3 regions of the Kitasatospora sp. NPDC059648 genome follow, and region 2 is predicted to be linked to each of the others. Evidence: riboswitches for the same ligand, from Rfam matches in the RefSeq annotation. Region 2 holds a riboswitch; each other region holds the start of a gene.

Region 1 (5,685 bases), on a different contig from region 2:
GAGGACGCGGCCGCCGCGGCCGGCATCACCGGCGTGCTGCTGGCCGCCCGACTGGCCGTCCCGGTCGTCGCCGCCGCGCTCGACGTGCCCGGATCGGTCGCCGGCGCCGTCGACCACCTCAAGGAGACCGGCGCCCAGCGCCCGGCGCTGGCCCCGCTCGTCATCGGCCCGGAGGCGGACTCCGAGCTGCTCGCCACGGCCGCCGAGGAGACCGGCTGCCCGTCGGCGGCGCCGCTGGGCGCCTACCCGACCGTCGGCCAGCTGATCGCCTCCACCTACCTGGCCGCGCTGCCGACGCCGTCGGCGGAGGAGCTCGCCGAGGCGGAGGCGGAGGCCGCCGCCACCGCCGGGGCCGGGGAGGGCTCCCGACGCGCCCACGCGGCCACTGAGGGGCCCGTGGAGGGCTGACGGACCCGCGCGGCCACCCGTCGCCGCACCCGCACCACCGAAGGGCCCGGAACGACCGCGTTCCGGGCCCTTTTCGCTTGTTCGGATTGCCCCGCAGGCGAGTTAAGCGGCCATTGCCACGTAATGTCCGTTCTGGTGCATTTTGTCGATGAATAGCCGAGGCATCACCGGGCGCTCGAATCCTGGGCACCTTCCAGCCCGACGAGCGCGCCGCTCCACGCTCCAACGCCCCGTCACATCGCTCCTGAGGCGGAGCCAGTTTTGTGAATTCACCGCAGAATTGCCGGAGAACGATCATTTCTGATCATGAAATTCGAGCCGTTCGGCCTTTTTTCGTAAACCGTGATGCGCATCACAGGTATTTGCAGTTCGAACTTAAGTCTGCTTAACGTGCTCCCCGTTCGTGACCACACGGACCCAGTTCATCCGCGACGCCGAGTCCTGCCGTCGGATGTCCTGGCAGCGCGAAAACGCATCACGGCAGGAGCGGGGGAACCACAGGTAAGTCGCCCCGGACCGCTTTCCCGGAAAAGGTCCTGGGCTAGGGGTGAAGCCGCGCCACAGCGCGGCCGGGCAACTCCAGCCCGAATCCGACAGCTCACCTCGCAGGCGTGGGAGAGGACCGCGTCTTCATGCTGCCTTCCAACGGCAACCGCCTGTCCAGCCGCACTCGTCGCGTGATCGCCGCCCTCGGCGTGGCGGGCGTCGGCCTCACCGTCCCCTGCCTCACTACCGGCACCGCCGACGCCGCCTCCGTCGCCACCTGGGACAAGGTCGCCCAGTGCGAGAGCAGCGGCAACTGGAGCATCAACACCGGCAACGGCTTCTACGGCGGCCTGCAGTTCACCTCCAGCACCTGGGCCGCCTTCGGCGGCACCGCGTACGCGCCGCAGGCCAACCTCGCCACCAAGGACCAGCAGATCGCCGTCGCCGAGAAGGTCCTCGCCTCGCAGGGCCCCGGCGCCTGGCCGGTCTGCTCGGTCCAGGCCGGTCTGACCCAGGGCGGCGCCCCGGCCTCCGTCGACACCTCGACGGCCGCCAAGCCGGCCGCCAAGCCGACCCAGAGCCCGGCTCCGGTCGCGGCGCCCGCCAAGCCGGCCGCGCCCGCCCAGGACCAGGCCTCCGGTGACTCCGCCTCGGCCTCCGCCAAGTCCGCCACCAGCGGCTGGGCGAAGCAGCACCCGGCGCAGACCGGCGACTACACCGTCGTCAAGGGTGACTGGCTGTCCTCGATCGCCGAGAAGCACAACGTCCAGGGCGGCTGGCAGCACCTGTACGAGCTCAACCGCAGCACCCTCACCGAGGGCCCGGACACCATCTACCCGGGCCAGCAGCTGACCTTCGGTGACGGCACCTCGGCCCAGGCCGACCAGTCCTCCACCGCCAAGTCCGGCTCGGACTTCACCTGGTTCGACCGCTCGCAGAAGTCCGGCCAGGCTTCGAACGGCGCTGTGGCGGCCGCCAAGCCGATCGCCCAGACCAAGGCCCCGGCCGCCAAGCCCGCCTCGAAGCCGGCCGCCCAGACCCAGGCCCCGGCTGCCACCGGCAGCATGGCCGCCGCGGTCTCCTTCGCCGAGTCGAAGGTCGGCCAGGCCTACGTCTACGGCGGCACCGGCAACGGTGGCTGGGACTGCTCCGGCCTGACCCAGGCCGCGCTGCGCGCCGCGGGCATCAACATCCCGCGCGTCGCCGCCGACCAGGCCGCCGCCAGCACCCACGTGTCGCTGGACAGCCTCCAGCCGGGCGACCTGCTCTTCTGGTCGAACAACGGTCAGAACTCCGGCGTCTACCACGTCGCCATCTACGTCGGCGGCGGCCAGTACGTCGAGGCCGCCAACCCGAGCTCGGGCGTCCGCCTCCAGACCATCGCCAACTGGGCCCCGGACTTCGCCGGCCGGGTCTGAGCACCGCGAACACCGAACGGCTGACAGAGGACAGCTGACGGACGACGGATTCCATCACCTCTCATCCGTCAGCCCTCAGCCGTCACCGGACCGCCCCGGGGAAGAGCCCGCTCACTCCTCCCCGGGGCTTCGGCGCACCCGGACGACCGGGCCCGCGGCGCCCGGTGCCGCATGGTCGGACTCCGACGCAGCGGGCATGCTGCTGCTCCGCACCCGAGGAGGAGTCACCATGGCCCAGATCACCGTCACGCTCGACGCGAACCTCGCGATCGACGCGATGCTGCTCTCCGGTACCAAGAACCCCCAGGAGGCCGTCGAACTGGTACTGCGCGACTACCTGGCCCGCGGCCGCCGCACCGAGACCCGGACCGGCGACGCCGCCGACGGCCGACGGGTCTCCACCGACCGCCGGAACGTCCAGGAGGGCTGACCGGGCAACGAACGCCGACGAGCCCCGGAGAGCAACCGCCCTCCGGGGCCCGTCGGTTGACCCGGTCCGCCGACCGATCGGCTCAGCGCGCGCAGGCCCCCGTGGAGCCCCGCATCACCAGCTCCGGCTGGAACATGAACTCCCCGCGCTGGGCGGCGTTCCCACCGACCTCCTCCAGCAGCGCGTCCACCGCCGCCGTCGCCATCGCCTCGACCGGCTGGCGGATCGTGGTCAGCGGCGGCTCGGTGAAGGCGATCAGCGGCGAGTCGTCGAAGCCGACCACCGAGACGTCGTGCGGCACCGACAGCCCGCGCTGCCGCACCGCCCGGATCGCCCCGAGCGCCATCATGTCGCTCCCGCAGACGATCGCCGTGCAGCCCTTGTCGAGCAGCGCTCCGGCCGCCGCGTGCCCGCCCTCCACGCTGAACAGCGTGTGGTGGACGAGGCCTTCCGCCTCCTCCTGGCCGAGCCCGAGCACCTCGCGCATCGCCGCCGTGAAGCCCTCGATCTTGCGCAGCACCGGCACGTACCGCCGCTGCCCCACCGCCAGGCCGATCCGCTCGTGCCCGAGTTCGGCCAGGTGCTGGACGGCCATCCACATCGCGGACCGGTCGTCCGGCGAGATGAACGGCGCGTCGATCTTCTCGCTGAAGCCGTTGATCAGCACGAACGGCACCCCGCGCCCGGCCAGCCGGGCGTAGCGGTCGTGGTCGGCCGTGGAGTCGGCGTGCAGCCCGGAGACGAAGACGATGCCCGCCACGCCCCGGTCGACCAGCATCTCGACCAGTTCGTCCTCGGTGGACCCGCCCGGGGTCTGGGTGCACAGCACCGGCGTGAAGCCGTGCCGGCTGAGCACCTGCTCGATCACCTGCGCCAGCGCGGGGAAGATCGGGTTGCTCAACTCCGGCGTGATCAGCCCGATCAGCCCGGCACTGCGCTGGCGCAGCCGGGTCGGCCGCTCGTAGCCGAGCACGTCCAGCGCCGCCAGGACGGTCTGCCTGGTGGCGGCGGAGACGTTCGCCTTGCCGTTGAGCACGCGGGAGACGGTGGCTTCGCTGACCCCCGCCTGTGCCGCGATGTCTGAGAGTCGCGCCGTAGTCACGGTCCCAGAGCCTATTGCAACCACGTCAGACCGCCCACCAGCCGGTGGCGTCCGGAGCGAGCACCGTCTCGCCGCCGTCCAGCACGAGTTCGGTCGAGGCGAGCAGCAGTCGGCCCGGGGCGGCGATCCGCACCGGCTCGCCGGTGGTGTTCACCGTGCAGACGAAGGAGCCGCGCCGGAAGGCGAGGGTGCCCTCGGGGCCGTCCAGCCACTCGACCCCGGTGCCGGCGCCCAGGTCGGGGTGTGCCCGTCGGACGGCCAGCGCGCTGCGGTAGAGCTCCAGGGTGGAGGACGGGTCGCCGGTCTGCGCCTCGACGCTCAGTTCGGCCCACTCGGCCGGCTGCGGCAGCCAGGACGGCCCGCCCTCGACCGGTCCGAAGCCGTACGGGGCCTCGCTGCCGGACCACGGGATCGGGACGCGGCAGCCGTCGCGGTAGCCGTCCTGGCCGGCCTGGCGGAAGAAGGACGGGTCCTGGCGGACCTCGTCCGGCAGGTCGGTGACGTCCGGCAGGCCGAGCTCCTCGCCCTGGTACACGTACGCCGAGCCGGGCAGCGCGAGCATCAGCAGGGTGGCGGCGCGGGCGCGGCGCAGGCCGAGCGCGCGGTCGCCGGGGGTGCGGATCTGGGTGCCGAGGCCGGGCTCGTTGGCGAAGCGGGTGGCGTGCCGGGTGACGTCGTGGTTGGACAGCACCCAGGTGGTGGGGGCGTCGACCGGACGCATCGAGTCGAGCGAGACGTCGATCACCTCGCGCAGCGCGGCGGCATCCCAGTCGGTGCCCAGGTACTGGAAGTTGAAGGCCTGGTGCAGCTCGTCGGGGCGGACGTAGTTGGCGGTGCGCTGGACGGTCGGGGTCCAGGCCTCGGCGACGCCGATCCGCTGCCCCGGGTATTCGTCGAGGATCCGGCGCCAGCTGCGGTAGATCTCGTGCACGCCGTCCTGGTCGAAGAACGGCATGACGTCGTTGCCGAGCAGCTTGAGCTGGTCGGCGCCGCCGAGGTCGGGCAGGCCGGGGGCCTTGACCAGGCCGTGGGCGACGTCGATGCGGAAGCCGTCCACACCCATGTCCAGCCAGAACCGCAGGATCGAGCGGAACTCGTCGGCGACGGCGGGGTTCTCCCAGTTGAAGTCGGGCTGCTCCGGGGCGAACAGGTGCAGGTACCAGTCGCCGGGGGTGCCGTCCGGGTTCTCGGTGCGGGTCCAGGCCGGGCCGCCGAAGATGGACTCCCAGTCGTTGGGCGGCAGTTCGCCCTGCTCACCCTTGCCGGGGCGGAAGTGGTAGCGCTCGCGCAGCGGGGAGCCGGGGCCCTCCCGCAGGGCGCGCTGGAACCACTCGTGCTGATCCGAGGAGTGGTTGGGGACGAGGTCGACGATGATCCGCAGACCCAGCTGGTGGGCGTCGCGGATCAGCGCGTCGGCGTCCAGCAGGGTGCCGAACATCGGGTCCACGGCGCGGTAGTCGGCGACGTCGTACCCGGCGTCGGCCTGCGGCGAGGCGTAGAACGGGGAGAGCCAGACGGCGTCCACGCCGAGGTCGCGCAGGTACGGCAGGCGGCTGCGGATGCCGGGCAGGTCGCCCATGCCGTCCCCGTTGGAGTCGGCGAAGCTGCGCGGGTACACCTGGTAGATGACCGCGTCCCGCCACCAGCCTCTGGACGCGCCGCCAGTCACAGGAGCCGGGGGGGCCGCCTCGTGGGCGGTGTCGGCGGCAGGCCGGGAGGTGTCGGCCAGGTTCTGGGTCATGGACGGTATCCCTTGGGGACTAGAGGAGCGGGGAGCGCTGGGTCGTCGGGCAGCGCCGGAACGGCGGTGGGCCTCAGGACTTGGAGGCACCGGCGGTCAG
Region 2 (5,685 bases):
CGCCCATCAGATGGCCGAGCAGTACCTCGCCCAGCGCCACGACGCCATCCGCCACGTCCAGCACAGCCTGGCCGGCATCGCGGAACTCTGGAGCGCCGTCCAGGATCTCGCCCACCACCCTCGGAGCCCCTACGCCCGGGAGATCCTCAAGGGCCTCACCGGCCCGGCGCGCACCCTCGCCCACCGCCTCATCGCTCTCGAAACCGCTTGCGCGACAGGCACGGCCTGATCTGCACCCCGTCGCCGTTACGGCTGAGACAGGTCCGGAAGTCTGCTGCGGCGGCGGAGAAATGTCCCGCCGCCGCTGCCTGTGCATACTCCAACGCGCTCCGACGGACCCCGGGTGCCGCATCTGCCGGCGGCTTCGCGCCCATCCAGGGCCTGGCCGCTGACGGCTCAAGCGCCGCTCCACCCGGCTCCGGGCGCTCGCCCACCGACCTGGACGGACCAGGGCCCGAGTTGCCGTGCAAGAGGCGGAGACCTAAGGAACGCCGCGCAGCCGTCCATGCGGGCCGTGTCAACGCGAAGCCGGGTAAGACCGTGGCCCAGCGGGCGACCTCGCCCGACTGCGCCCCAGCCCTTCCCGGGACGGCGGCCGTCGCGACCGGCATCGACGGTCAGGAGAATTGTCCGATTAAGACACTTATACGATGTTATATCAGCCAATATGGCATTCCGTCAGTTCTTCGTCGGATGTCCATGTGATCTGCATGATACGAACTTGTGTATTCCGGGTCGGTCTGCCTAGCGTTCAGGCTGTTCGCACCTGCGGACCCTGCCGCCGGGACGCCGAGTCCTGTCCACCGGTCGGCCGGACGTCGAGCAGTGCACCGGGCAGGAGCGGGGGAACCAGGTAGTTCGCCGCGCCCTGCTCGGCCCGTTCACGGACGAGATGGGTGTGGCTAGGGGTGAAGCCGCTACGTGCGGCCGGGCTACCTCACGGCCCGAACCCGACAGCTCACCTCGCAGGCGTCGCAGAGGGACGCCCCATGCTGATTTCAGGTACCGGCCGGCATCGCCGTGCGCGCCGGAGACACACCCCGCGTCTGGCCGCCACCGCCGGGATCGCCGGCGCCGGCCTCATGCTGCCGCTGCTGAGCGCGAGCGGAGCCTCCGCCGCGCCCGGCTCCCACACGCACGCGAGCCACGCCGGCTGGCAGGAGCACCATCAGCACCGGCACCAGAGCGACTCCGATAGTCAGCACCGCCACCAGGCCGGCCCACCCTCCGCTCCTGCCTCGCCCGACGCCTCGCACGCCTCGCCGTCGCCGTCCGCCCCGGCCTCCCACGCCCCGGAATCCGCGGCCGCGCGCCCCGGCGGCGAGTCCCAGGGCTCCCATCCGGCGTGGCCCTCTGCTCCGACCCCGGCGGCGTCCCACACGTCCGCGCCGTCGTCCCCGTCCGCCCCGGTCACGCACGCCCCCGCCCCCGCGGCCCCACCCGCCACCCCGGCCGCGCAGACCGGTTCGAACTCGGACGCCGTGCAGCAGGTCCTCAATCTGATCAACCGGGCGCGGGCCGCGCAGGGTCTGCCCGCCTACACCATCACGTCGGGGCTGACCAGCAGTGCCGAGGCCCACAACCAGACGATGGCCGGCGGCTGCGGCATGTCCCACCAGTGCCCGGGCGAGGCCGAGTTGGGGGCACGGGAGACGGCTGCGGGCGTCCAGTGGAACGCCGCCGGGGAGAACATAGGCTACGGCAGCGGGGTCTCCGCCTCGGCCCAGGACATCGCCGCCCTGGCGGTCAGCCTGACCCAGGGCATGCTGAACGAGACGCCGCCGGACGACGGCCACCGCAAGAACATCCTCAGCAGCGTATTCACCCACATCGGCATCGCCGTCCACCGGGATGCCAGTGGAACCGTCTGGCTCACCCAGGACTTCTCCAACTGACCCGTCCGTCAAGGACGTAGGCCGCGGCCGGACCGACCCCGTCCGGGCGGGTCGGCCGCCTCCGTCCCGCGGGCACCCGGCCCGTGGGACGGAGGCGGCCGGAGGATCAGGACCGGATGTCGAGCGCGCCCACCGGGTGGCCGGCCCAGATCGCCCGGGCGGCCACAGCCGGAAGGAGTCCCCCGTTCGGACGCCGTCCTGGCTGTCGTGCGGGTCATGACTCACGGCGTGCGGTACACCGTCGAGGCGAAGACGGCGATCGACGCGCTGCCCGCCGAGCGTCGTGCTCTCTTGGCCTCCCGGCCCAGCAGGCGGTGCGCGGTGATCAGCGCCACCGCGGCCCTGCGGGCAGGCATCGCCTCCTCTTTAGCTTGCGATTTATCCGTTTACGGCGGTTCGCCGGGGTTTGGTGCCTTTCTTGTGGTGAGCCGGTCGGCGGTAGGACTCGTCGGTGGCCAGGAGCAGGCCCGCGTCGTAGTGGTTCGCGGGACGGCGATTCTTCGAACCGGGTGGGCGACCGGGGCCGGGGCGGGAGGGTTTCGGCACTGCGGCCGGTGTTCCGCTTCGACCCCGCCGACGCACCCTGGAGGAGCACCGCTTCGCCGCCGGCTGCACCCGCGACGGACGGGTCATGGGCGCGGTCGGCATCGCCGCCGCCAAGGCCCTGCGCGACCTGCGCACCCACGTGGCCGCCCACGCCCCGTGGCCCCCGGCCTGACCGGCCCCGCCCGACCGGACGACCGCCGCACCCCCGGGGTCAAAGGGAGTAGCCGCTGGGCCGCAGGGTGGTCGCTGGCCCCAGCGCCGCACGCACGGCCTCGTCCGGGCCTATGATCGCTGGGACTTCCCGATCCCGTCACCGTCCTGTCACAGCAGGCCGTCGGCGCAACCGGCGCCGCGACGGCGGTGTGTACCGGGCAGGTACCGGCGCCGGATCGGCACCGCTCGATCCTTCGGAGGACGTCATGCACGGCAGCAAGCAGTACGGAACGAAGGCCCGCAGAGCCGTGGTCGCCGCGGTCTCGGCCGCCGCAGCGGCCCTGGTGGTCACGGCGTGCGGGCCTGCGAACGACGAGCCCGCCGCCGCACCGACCGCGCCGTCCGCCGCGCCCGAGGCTCCCACCAAGGGCAGCACGCCCTCCGCGGCACCGGCCACGGCAGTCGCTTCGCCCGGCGGAACCGCCACCGCCGCGGCGCCGACCTGCGCGGCCGGCGACCTGAAGGCGGACGCCCACCAGGCCAAGCAGCGGCCCGACGGCACGGGGATCGGGGCGGCGATCGTCGCGTTCACCAACGCCTCCGCACACCCGTGCACGCTCCAGGGCTTCCCGACGGTGGCCGGGGCGGCCAACGGTTCCCCGGAGCACAACGCCCCGCTCGCGGTGACCCACAGCGGCTCCGCCGCCCCGGTCCACCTGGCCCCGGGCGGCAAGGCCTGGGTGAAGCTCACCTTCGTCCAGGTCCAGGGCGAGGCCGACGGCTACTGCGTCTCCGGGGCGAAGCCGGTCGCCTACCCCACCCTCGTGCTGGGCCTGCCGGGCGCGGGGGCCCACCAAGTGGCCCTGGACGACGGCCTCTTCGCCGAGTGCGACAACAAGGTGACCACCACCGCACTGCTGGCCACCAGCCCCTCCTGACGAACACCGCCCGACCAGGCCCCCGGCCGGGGCCCCGTCAGCCCCGGCTGAAAACGCCGCCGTTGAGGTCGTAGAGCCGCTCGGCCTGCGCCGGGTCGGTGTGGTGCCAGAGACGGTCCCAGCCCGGGAACCGGTCGTCCTTGGGAGTCATCGACCAGTCGATGAAGCCGGGCGCGTCGTCGGCCTCCGCCAGCGCCGCCCACAAGTCGTGGTCCCGGCAGACGAATCCGTGCTGGAGGGCCTCGCCGATCGCCTCCAGCGTCCCGGTCCGGAAGAGGACGCCGCTGTCCCCGCGGTGGAACTGCCACCACTCGGCCCGCACGTGTCCGTCCTCGTCGCGGACCTCGAAGCACCGCAGGACCAGTCCCTCCTCGGCAAGGACTTCGAACGTCGGGTAGTCGTCCAGGTCGTAGGAGGAGGCGTAGTAGATCGCCTGGGTGCGCCGGTGTCCCACCAGCCGGTCGACCGGTGGAAGGCCGACGTCAACGAATCGAAGCTTCACGGCCGGGATGCTAGCGCCCGTCAGAGGTGAGGCAGCAGCCGTCCCAGTGCTCCGCGACGCCGGTGGTCCAGCTCCGGGACAAACCCCTGGCCCGGGCGGCGGTCTCGATGACGCCCGGTTGGACGTGGCCGGTCCGGCCGGCCTTGGGGGTGAGCAGCCAGATCATGCCGCGCTCTCCCAACAGGTCGAGGGCGTATCCGAGCATGGAGGCGAGGTCATCGTCGTCCTCGTCGCGGAACCAGAAAATCACGGCGTCGGCCAGACCGTCCCAGTCCAGGTCGAGGAGGTCCTGGCTGGCGATCACGTCGACACTGTCGTGTAGGCCCTGGTCGATGTCGTCGTCGTAGCCGACCTCCCGCACGACCATGCCGTGCTCGAACCCGAGCCGCAGAGCGCGCTCGGCGAGCTCTTCCTTCGATACCGCCATCGTGTGCCGTCCCCTCCCGTCCCGGGACGCCGACCGCCCCGCACACGAGTAGCCAATCGCACACCTGTGACAACGGCGGCGTGCCCTGTCCAGGGAGTGGAATTCCGCCCGCGGCAAGCGGCGCGCGCGACACCGTGATCCTTCAACCGGAGACCGACGACCTCGCCGCCTACCTCGCGGCCGACGAGACGATCGACCATCGGCACACCGAACTGTGGCGTCTGGCCGCCGAGTTGGCCACACCCGAAGCGGCGTTCCACCACGTGCGCGACCACGTGGCGCACTCCGCCGACGCGGGCGCGTACAGCGGGGCGTTCCGCGCCTCCGAGGTGCTGGCCGCGCGCAACGCGATCTGCCACGGGAAGTCCCACCTGCTGGCCGCACTGCTGAGGGCGCAGGGCGTGCCGGCCGGCCTCTGCTACCAGCGGCTGGCGGACGGCGAGGGCGGCTCCGCCCTGCACGCCCTCAACGCCGTGCAACCGAACGGCCGCTGGTCCCGCCTGGACGCCCGGGGCAACCGGGAGGGCGTGGACGCACAGTACGACCTGCAGACGGAACGCCTCGCCTGGCCCGTCCGCCCGGAACTCGGCGAGCGCGACTACCCCGGCGTCTTCGCCACCCCGCCGGCCCCGGTGCTCCAGGCGCTCGTCCAGGCGGTGCCCGGCCGGACCGGCCACGGCTACCTGCCGAGCGAACTCCCCGGGACGAACACCGACGGCTGAAACGGGCGGCCGCCTGACCGGGGCGGGGCGCCGGGCCCCGGTCAGGCGGCGAGCACCTGCCCCGCGCACTGGACGACCGGTTCCTCCGGCGACAGGGGAACTCGATCCAGCCCGAGCCATCCGTGCTCCGCCATTCCACCCGATCGGTGCCGCCGGTGCCGCCGGTGCCGCCGGTGCCGCCGGTGCCGCCGGAGCGGCCGGCCTGCGGCCCCGGCCCTTGGCCGCAGGTGGCAGGACAGCCCTGCGGAGCACCCGGCACCACCCCGCTCGTGAAACCGGACTCCTGTCACACTGTGCGGCATGACTGAGCCCGAACCCCATGCCCCGGCGCAGCTCTCCGAGGCACTGCACCGCAGGCTGGAGCGGATCGAGCGGCTCCTGGAGCCGGCGGAGCCCGAGGAGCCGCAGCGTCCGGCGTGGCGTTCGGTCACTCTCGGTGAGCAGCGCTGGGCGGTCTCGGTGGCCATCCTGGTCGCGGTGGGCCTGCAGCTGGCCCTGCCGA
Region 3 (5,685 bases), on a different contig from region 2:
AGTCGGACCAGACGCCGCCCTTGTACAGGTCGTGCCGCGCCCGCCCCTCCAGCTGGAACCCGAGCTTGGCGAGCACCTTGACCGAGGCCGTGTTGTCCACGTCGACCCGGGCGACCAGCCGGTGCAGGCCGAGCGGGCCGAAGGAGAGCCCGCAGAGCAGCCCGGCGATCTCGCCCGCGTAGCCGCGGCCCCACACCGGGCGGCTGAGCACGTAACCGAGGTGGGCGGAGCGGTACCTGCCGAGGGTGAGGGCGGCGTGCGCGACGGGCGGCGCGTCCTCCGGGTCCTCGGCGTCCTCGCGCCGGACGACGGCGAGCCGGTAGGTGTCCCGCTCCTCGGCCATCGCCTCCTCCAGGTAGAGCTCGATCTGGTCGGCGCAGGTCTCCCGGTCGCGCGGCTCGAAGGGGAGGTAGCGGGTGACCTCCGGGTCGCTGTACAGCGCGTGCAGCGCGTCCACCTCCGCCGGGGTGTGGTGGTACTCGCGGAGGGCGAGCCGTGGGCCGGTGAGGCGTACGGGGACCATGGCTGCCGACCCTACCTCCGTCCGGCGGCTACCGTTCGGCATATGAACGACGAAGACCTGCGGCTCGCCCCGCGCACCAGGGCCGCCGACCTGCTCGCCTGGGCGGCGGCGGCCGGGCAGGACCGCGCGCCGGTGGCCGAAGCGCCGCTGCGCACGGTGCTGGCGCTGCTGGAGCTGGGCGAGGGCAGGATGCACGACGGCTGGCCCGAACTGACCTCCGGCGCGGTGGAGCACCTGCTGTACGAGCGGCTCCACCTCTACGTCCAACCCGCGCCGGAGGACGACCCGCTCGCGTACGGCGTCGCCGTACGGCTGCTGGTCGACCACCAGCGGGCGGCGAAGCGGCTCAACGCCAAGCGCCAGGAGCGGCTGCACGCCGAGGCCGAGTGGCAGGGCGAGGTCGCAGCCGGGCTGCTGCGCCGCGCCGACCTGGTGACCTGGCCGCGGCTGTACGCGGTGCTGCTGCACGCGCACGGGGTGGACGTGACGGACCTCGCGGCCGTCCGGGAGTGGCTGACCGGCTTCGCCGGCCTCGACGAGGAACGGCGGCTGGCCGGGTACGAGGCGCTGGTGCCGACCGGTTGGCTGGACGAGCCCGACGAGCAGGGCTGGGGCCCGGGCCGGGTGCTGTCGGTCGGCATGGCCACCGACGGGGCGCGGCGGCTGCTGGAGCAGGGGCTGATGCGGCGCAGCTACCGCAACCTGGCCGAGCTGACCGCGCTGGGCCGGCCGATGCCGGACGAACTCGCCGGGGATTTCGAGGAGTTCGAGGCAGCCGCGGCCGAGGTGGCGCTCGACCTGCTCGGCGAGTGGACGGTGCCCGGGCTGCCGCGGCTGCTGGTGGAGGAGTTCCCGGAGCTCGCGCCGGAGCCGGGGGCGGAGGAGATCGACGCGTACCTGGCGCAGTTGCCGCCGGAGTGAGACGGCGGGGGAGCCCCGGGCGAGCGGCCCGGGGCTCCTCCCCTTCCGGGTTCGTTACGGGTTGAGGCCGTGCTGCTGGAGCCAGGTCTCCGGGTCGACCGGGGCGCCGCCGCCCGGGCGGACCTCCAGGTGCAGGTGCGGGCCGGTGACGTTGCCGGTCGCGCCGACCTTGCCGATCTGCTGGCCCGAGGCGACCTGCCCGGAGCCCGTGATGATCGAGGACAGGTGGCAGTACCAGATCTCGGTGCCGTCGGGCAGGGTCTCGACGATCCGGTAGCCGTACGCGCCGGACCAGCCGGCCGAGGTGATGGTGCCCTGGCCGACCGCGTGGACCGCGGTGCCGGTGTCGGCGGCGAAGTCCAGGCCGGTGTGCAGGTGGGCCCAGTAGCGGGCGCTCTGGCCGTAGTGGGCGGAGAGGTTGTACTCCTTCACCGGCAGGGTGAGGGCGGCGGCCTTGGTCCGCTCGGCCTCCTCGGCGGCGCGCTTGGCCTCGGCCTCCTTGGCGGCGGCCTTGGCCTCGGCCTCCTGGGCGGCCTGCACCCGGGCGCTCTCCTCTGCGGCGGTGCGCTGGCTGTCGGCCTGCTGCTGGATCCGGGCGGCGAGCGCGAGTCCGGGGTCGGCGGCCAGGGCGACCGGGGCCTCGTCCGGCGCCTCGACGGCGGGCGCGGCGGCCGGGGTCGCGGAGGCGAAGCCGGTGGCGCCCAGGGTGGCGGCGACGGCGGTGACGCCGAGCAGCGGGGAGGCCCCGCGGGTCTGACGCGGCATCCGGTGGCGGTTGGGCTCGGCCTCCGGGGCGAAGGGGGCGCCGTGGTTCGCGGGACCGGCGGAGCCGGAGTCGCGGGGCTCGGAGCCGTTCGGGCCGGGGTGGTCGAGGAGCTGGGTACCGGCTGCGGGGCCGGCCGGGTGTGCCGGGGTGTGCGTCGACGCCACGGAGGGCGCTCCTTTCCTTCCTTCGCGCCTACCGGGTTAGCTGACGGGTTCGGAGCAGGAAGGTCTCCTACGGCCGGGCCGGGGCCCCGCCGATTCACCCCAGGGAACGTGGTTCCCCGGCTCCCTGGCCTGCCCGGAGGCCGGCCGGCGGGATTAGGCGACGGCGCACGGTGCCGTCTGGGTACGGCGTTGACGACCGCGCTGCGTTATCAAACGTTAATCCTAGGAGGCTCTGATTCCAAGCCGTCCGTCCGCGACTGCGGGGGAACGGGTGATCGGACGTCAACGAACGACCCCTCAGCCGCCCGGCTCATCTGAGTACTCCTACTCATGTGCACCCCGGCCGCCCCGACGCATCCTGGCGCCATGAACGCACCGATGCAGTCACGCACCACCGCCGCGTACTACGTCCAGGCCGTCCTCTCCTTCGCCATCTCCGGCACGGCCCTCGCGGCCGGGATCGCCTACCTTCCCGTCGGCGGCTGGACCCGGGCCTTCCTCGGGATCGGCCTCCTCTACACCGTCACCTCCGCGTTCACGCTGGCCAAGGTGATCCGGGACCGGCAGGAGTCCTCGGACACCGTCGCCCGGGTCGACCAGGCCCGACTGGAGAAGCTGCTGAGCGAGCACGACCCGTTCAAGGTCGAGGGGGTCTGAGCGGGGCCCGTGCGGAGCCGGGCGCTTGACGGCTAAAGCTATTAGCCATAGCTTTACGGCTATTGGCAGCAGCGAGCGAGCCCGTGGAGGCCCACCATGAACGGCACCATCACCCCGAGCACCCAGTACCTCGACGTCCCCGGCGGCCGCCTCGCCTACGACGACACCCGGCAGGGCGACGGCACCCCCGTCGTCCTGCTCCCCGGGATGCTCGACTCCCGCCGCGCCTACCGGCACCTCCACCCGCTGCTCACCGCGGCCGGGCACCGGGTCATCACCATGGACCTGCGCGGCTTCGGCGAGTCCTCGATCGTCTGGGACGACTACAGCCCCTCCGCCGTCGCCACCGACGTCCTCGCCCTGCTCGACCACCTCGGCATCGAGCGGGCCGTCCTGGTCGGGCAGTCCTACACCGGGGCGACGGTCGTCAAGCTCGCGGGGGACGCGCCCCAGCGGGTCGCCGGGATCGCGCTCATCGACGCCTTCGTCGAGCACCGGGCGAACGCGCTCATGAAGGGCGTCATGGCCGTCGTGGGCGCCGCGATGGTCCGGTGGCCCGCCGTCTGGGGCTACTACCTCCGCAAGATGGCCTTCCCCGGCCCCCGGCCCGCCGACCTCGACGCCTACGTGGACGGGCTGGTCGCCGCCCTGCGCACCCCCGGCCGCCGGACCGCCACCCGCGGCTACGTCACCGGCGACTCCGCGCCGATCGGCTGGACCGCGGCCGTCCGCTGCCCCGCCCTCGTGCTGATGGGCGGCAAGGACCCCGACTTCCCCCGCCCCGAGGCCGTCGCCGACCTCCAGGCCGAGAAGCTCGGCGCGCGGAAGGTCATGATCGAGGGGTCCGGGCACTACCCGATGGCCGACGCCCCCCGGGCCGTCGCCGACGCCCTGCTGCCCTTCCTCGCCGAACTCGCCTGAACCCGCCCGCTGGAGAACCAGAGCCATGCCCCGCGTAGGACTGACCCCCGACCAGGTCGTCGACCACGCCCTCGCCCTCATCGACGACCAGGGCACCGAAGCCCTCACCCTCGCCTCCGTCGCCGCCCGCGCCGGAGTCGCCACCCCCTCGCTGTACAAGCACGTCAGCGGCGGCCTCGCCGAACTCCGCCGGCTCGTCGCCGTCCGGGTCACCGAGGAACTCGCCGACCGGCTCGCGGAGGCCGCGGTCGGCCGTAGCGGGGACGACGCCGTCACCGCCCTCCTGCGCGCCTACCAGGCCTACGCCGGCGAACACCCGCACCGCTACACCGCCCTGCCCCAGGCCCCGCACCCCGACGACGACCTCACCCGGGCGGCCACCCGCCTCGTCGGCGTCATCATCGCCGTCCTCCGCGGCTACGGCCTCGACGGCCCCGAAGCGATCCACGCCGCCCGCACCCTCCGCGCCCTCGCCCACGGCTTCGCCTCCCTCTCCATCGCCGGCGCCTTCCAGCTCACCGAAGACCCCACCACCACCCACGACCGCCTCGTCACCACCCTCACCACGGGCCTCCGCTCCTGGCCGAAGGGGAAGGAACAGTCGGCCGCCCCGGCCCGCACCGCCGAACGCCCGGCGCCGGAGCGGCTGGACGGCTGAGCGGTTAAGCGGCCGAGCAACTGGCGGGCCCGCCGACCCTGAACGTGACCGAGCGCCGGTCCCGGCCGGACGGCGCGGCCCTGCCGCTCCCGCTCCGGGTGCCGGCCCTCGGCAGCCGGAGCCGAAATCGTTCACCTGCACGGAATGTCGTTCGTTCAACAACATCGCGCACACCAACCCCACACATCCCGGGAAGCGAATCAGCCACCTCCCGTCACACCGAACGGAGCCGAAAGGCCCTGGACGAACGATCGGACAGCCCGTCATGGCGGCGGGATCGCGCCCGAACCACCCCTGGATCGCGGTGTATTGACTCGATATTGACGAGATCCGGTCACATGGCGAGATCCGTTCACACCTTCGTAGGATCATCGCCCTAGAATTCGCCGCGTGACGATGACTCAGTGGTGCGCAACGGCTACCGGCGTGCTCGCCGTCCTCGCCCTCGTGGCCGCCTCGCGGTACCGCGCCGTGTCCGTCACCCAGCGCGGCCGGGCCGACCGGCTGGAGGGCGAACTCACCCGGCTGCAGGAGCGGCTGAGCTCCGAGCTGTCCCGCCGGGGCGCCGACCAGGCCGCCGTCCAGCAGGAGCAGGAGCTCACCGCCTCCACCCAGCGGGCCTTCCTCAGCGTGGCCCGAAGGATCCTCGTGATGGCCCACGACCAGCAGGCCCTGCTCGACGAGATGGAGCGCACCCACGACGACCCGGCACTGCTGGAGGGCCTGCTCAAGGCCGACCACGCCGCCGCCCAACAGGCCCGGCTCGCCCAGACCCTGGCCGTGCTGTGCGGCGCCCGCGCCGGCCGGCACTGGCCGGAGCCGGTCTCGCTGGAGGACGTGGTGCGCGGCGCCCAGTCGCGCATCCTGCCCTTCCAGCGGGTGGTCGTCCGCAGCCGGATCGAGACCGCGGTGGTCGGTGCCGCCGCCGAGGCGCTGATCCACGCCGTCGCCGAGCTGCTGGACAACGCCACCCGCTACTCCCCGCCCAGCACCCAGGTGTTCGTCACCCTGATGCCGGTGCACAACGGCGCCGTCATCGAGATCGACGACGGCGGCGTCGGCATGCCCGAACAGG

What was found. Region 2 has a riboswitch for cyclic di-AMP ahead of ACFV1W_RS22570 (CAP domain-containing protein). Riboswitches for the same ligand answer to the same signal wherever they lie in the genome.
Region 1: it holds a riboswitch for cyclic di-AMP, as region 2 does, so the genes downstream of both, ACFV1W_RS08195 (transglycosylase family protein) here and ACFV1W_RS22570 (CAP domain-containing protein) in region 2, are expected to answer to the same signal.
Region 3: it holds a riboswitch for cyclic di-AMP, as region 2 does, so the genes downstream of both, ACFV1W_RS13920 (M23 family metallopeptidase) here and ACFV1W_RS22570 (CAP domain-containing protein) in region 2, are expected to answer to the same signal.

The regions. Positions count from the first base shown of each region.
Region 1 is NZ_JBHWDU010000009.1:2,733-8,417, forward strand. Features, by position in the region: gene ACFV1W_RS08190 (hypothetical protein) at 1-408, shown strand, start outside; cyclic di-AMP (ydaO/yuaA leader) riboswitch at 870-1,033, shown strand; gene ACFV1W_RS08195 (transglycosylase family protein) at 1,041-2,312, shown strand; gene ACFV1W_RS08200 (hypothetical protein) at 2,542-2,742, shown strand; gene ACFV1W_RS08205 (LacI family DNA-binding transcriptional regulator) at 2,825-3,844, opposite strand; gene ACFV1W_RS08210 (glycoside hydrolase family 13 protein) at 3,870-5,585, opposite strand; gene ACFV1W_RS08215 (sugar ABC transporter permease) at 5,659-5,685, opposite strand, start outside.
Region 2 is NZ_JBHWDU010000038.1:50,002-55,686, forward strand. Features, by position in the region: gene ACFV1W_RS22565 (hypothetical protein) at 1-229, shown strand, start outside; cyclic di-AMP (ydaO/yuaA leader) riboswitch at 819-987, shown strand; gene ACFV1W_RS22570 (CAP domain-containing protein) at 990-1,895, shown strand; gene ACFV1W_RS22575 (hypothetical protein) at 2,117-2,251, opposite strand; gene ACFV1W_RS22580 (DUF4232 domain-containing protein) at 2,861-3,532, shown strand; gene ACFV1W_RS22585 (hypothetical protein) at 3,570-4,034, opposite strand; gene ACFV1W_RS22590 (DUF3052 family protein) at 4,045-4,461, opposite strand; gene ACFV1W_RS22595 (transglutaminase family protein) at 4,596-5,183, shown strand; gene ACFV1W_RS22600 (hypothetical protein) at 5,484-5,685, shown strand, end outside.
Region 3 is NZ_JBHWDU010000018.1:24,795-30,479, forward strand. Features, by position in the region: gene ACFV1W_RS13910 (GNAT family N-acetyltransferase) at 1-523, opposite strand, end outside; gene ACFV1W_RS13915 (hypothetical protein) at 566-1,444, shown strand; gene ACFV1W_RS13920 (M23 family metallopeptidase) at 1,499-2,374, opposite strand; cyclic di-AMP (ydaO/yuaA leader) riboswitch at 2,386-2,544, opposite strand; gene ACFV1W_RS13925 (YiaA/YiaB family inner membrane protein) at 2,741-3,031, shown strand; gene ACFV1W_RS13930 (alpha/beta fold hydrolase) at 3,128-3,952, shown strand; gene ACFV1W_RS13935 (TetR/AcrR family transcriptional regulator) at 3,978-4,610, shown strand; gene ACFV1W_RS13940 (sensor histidine kinase) at 5,007-5,685, shown strand, end outside.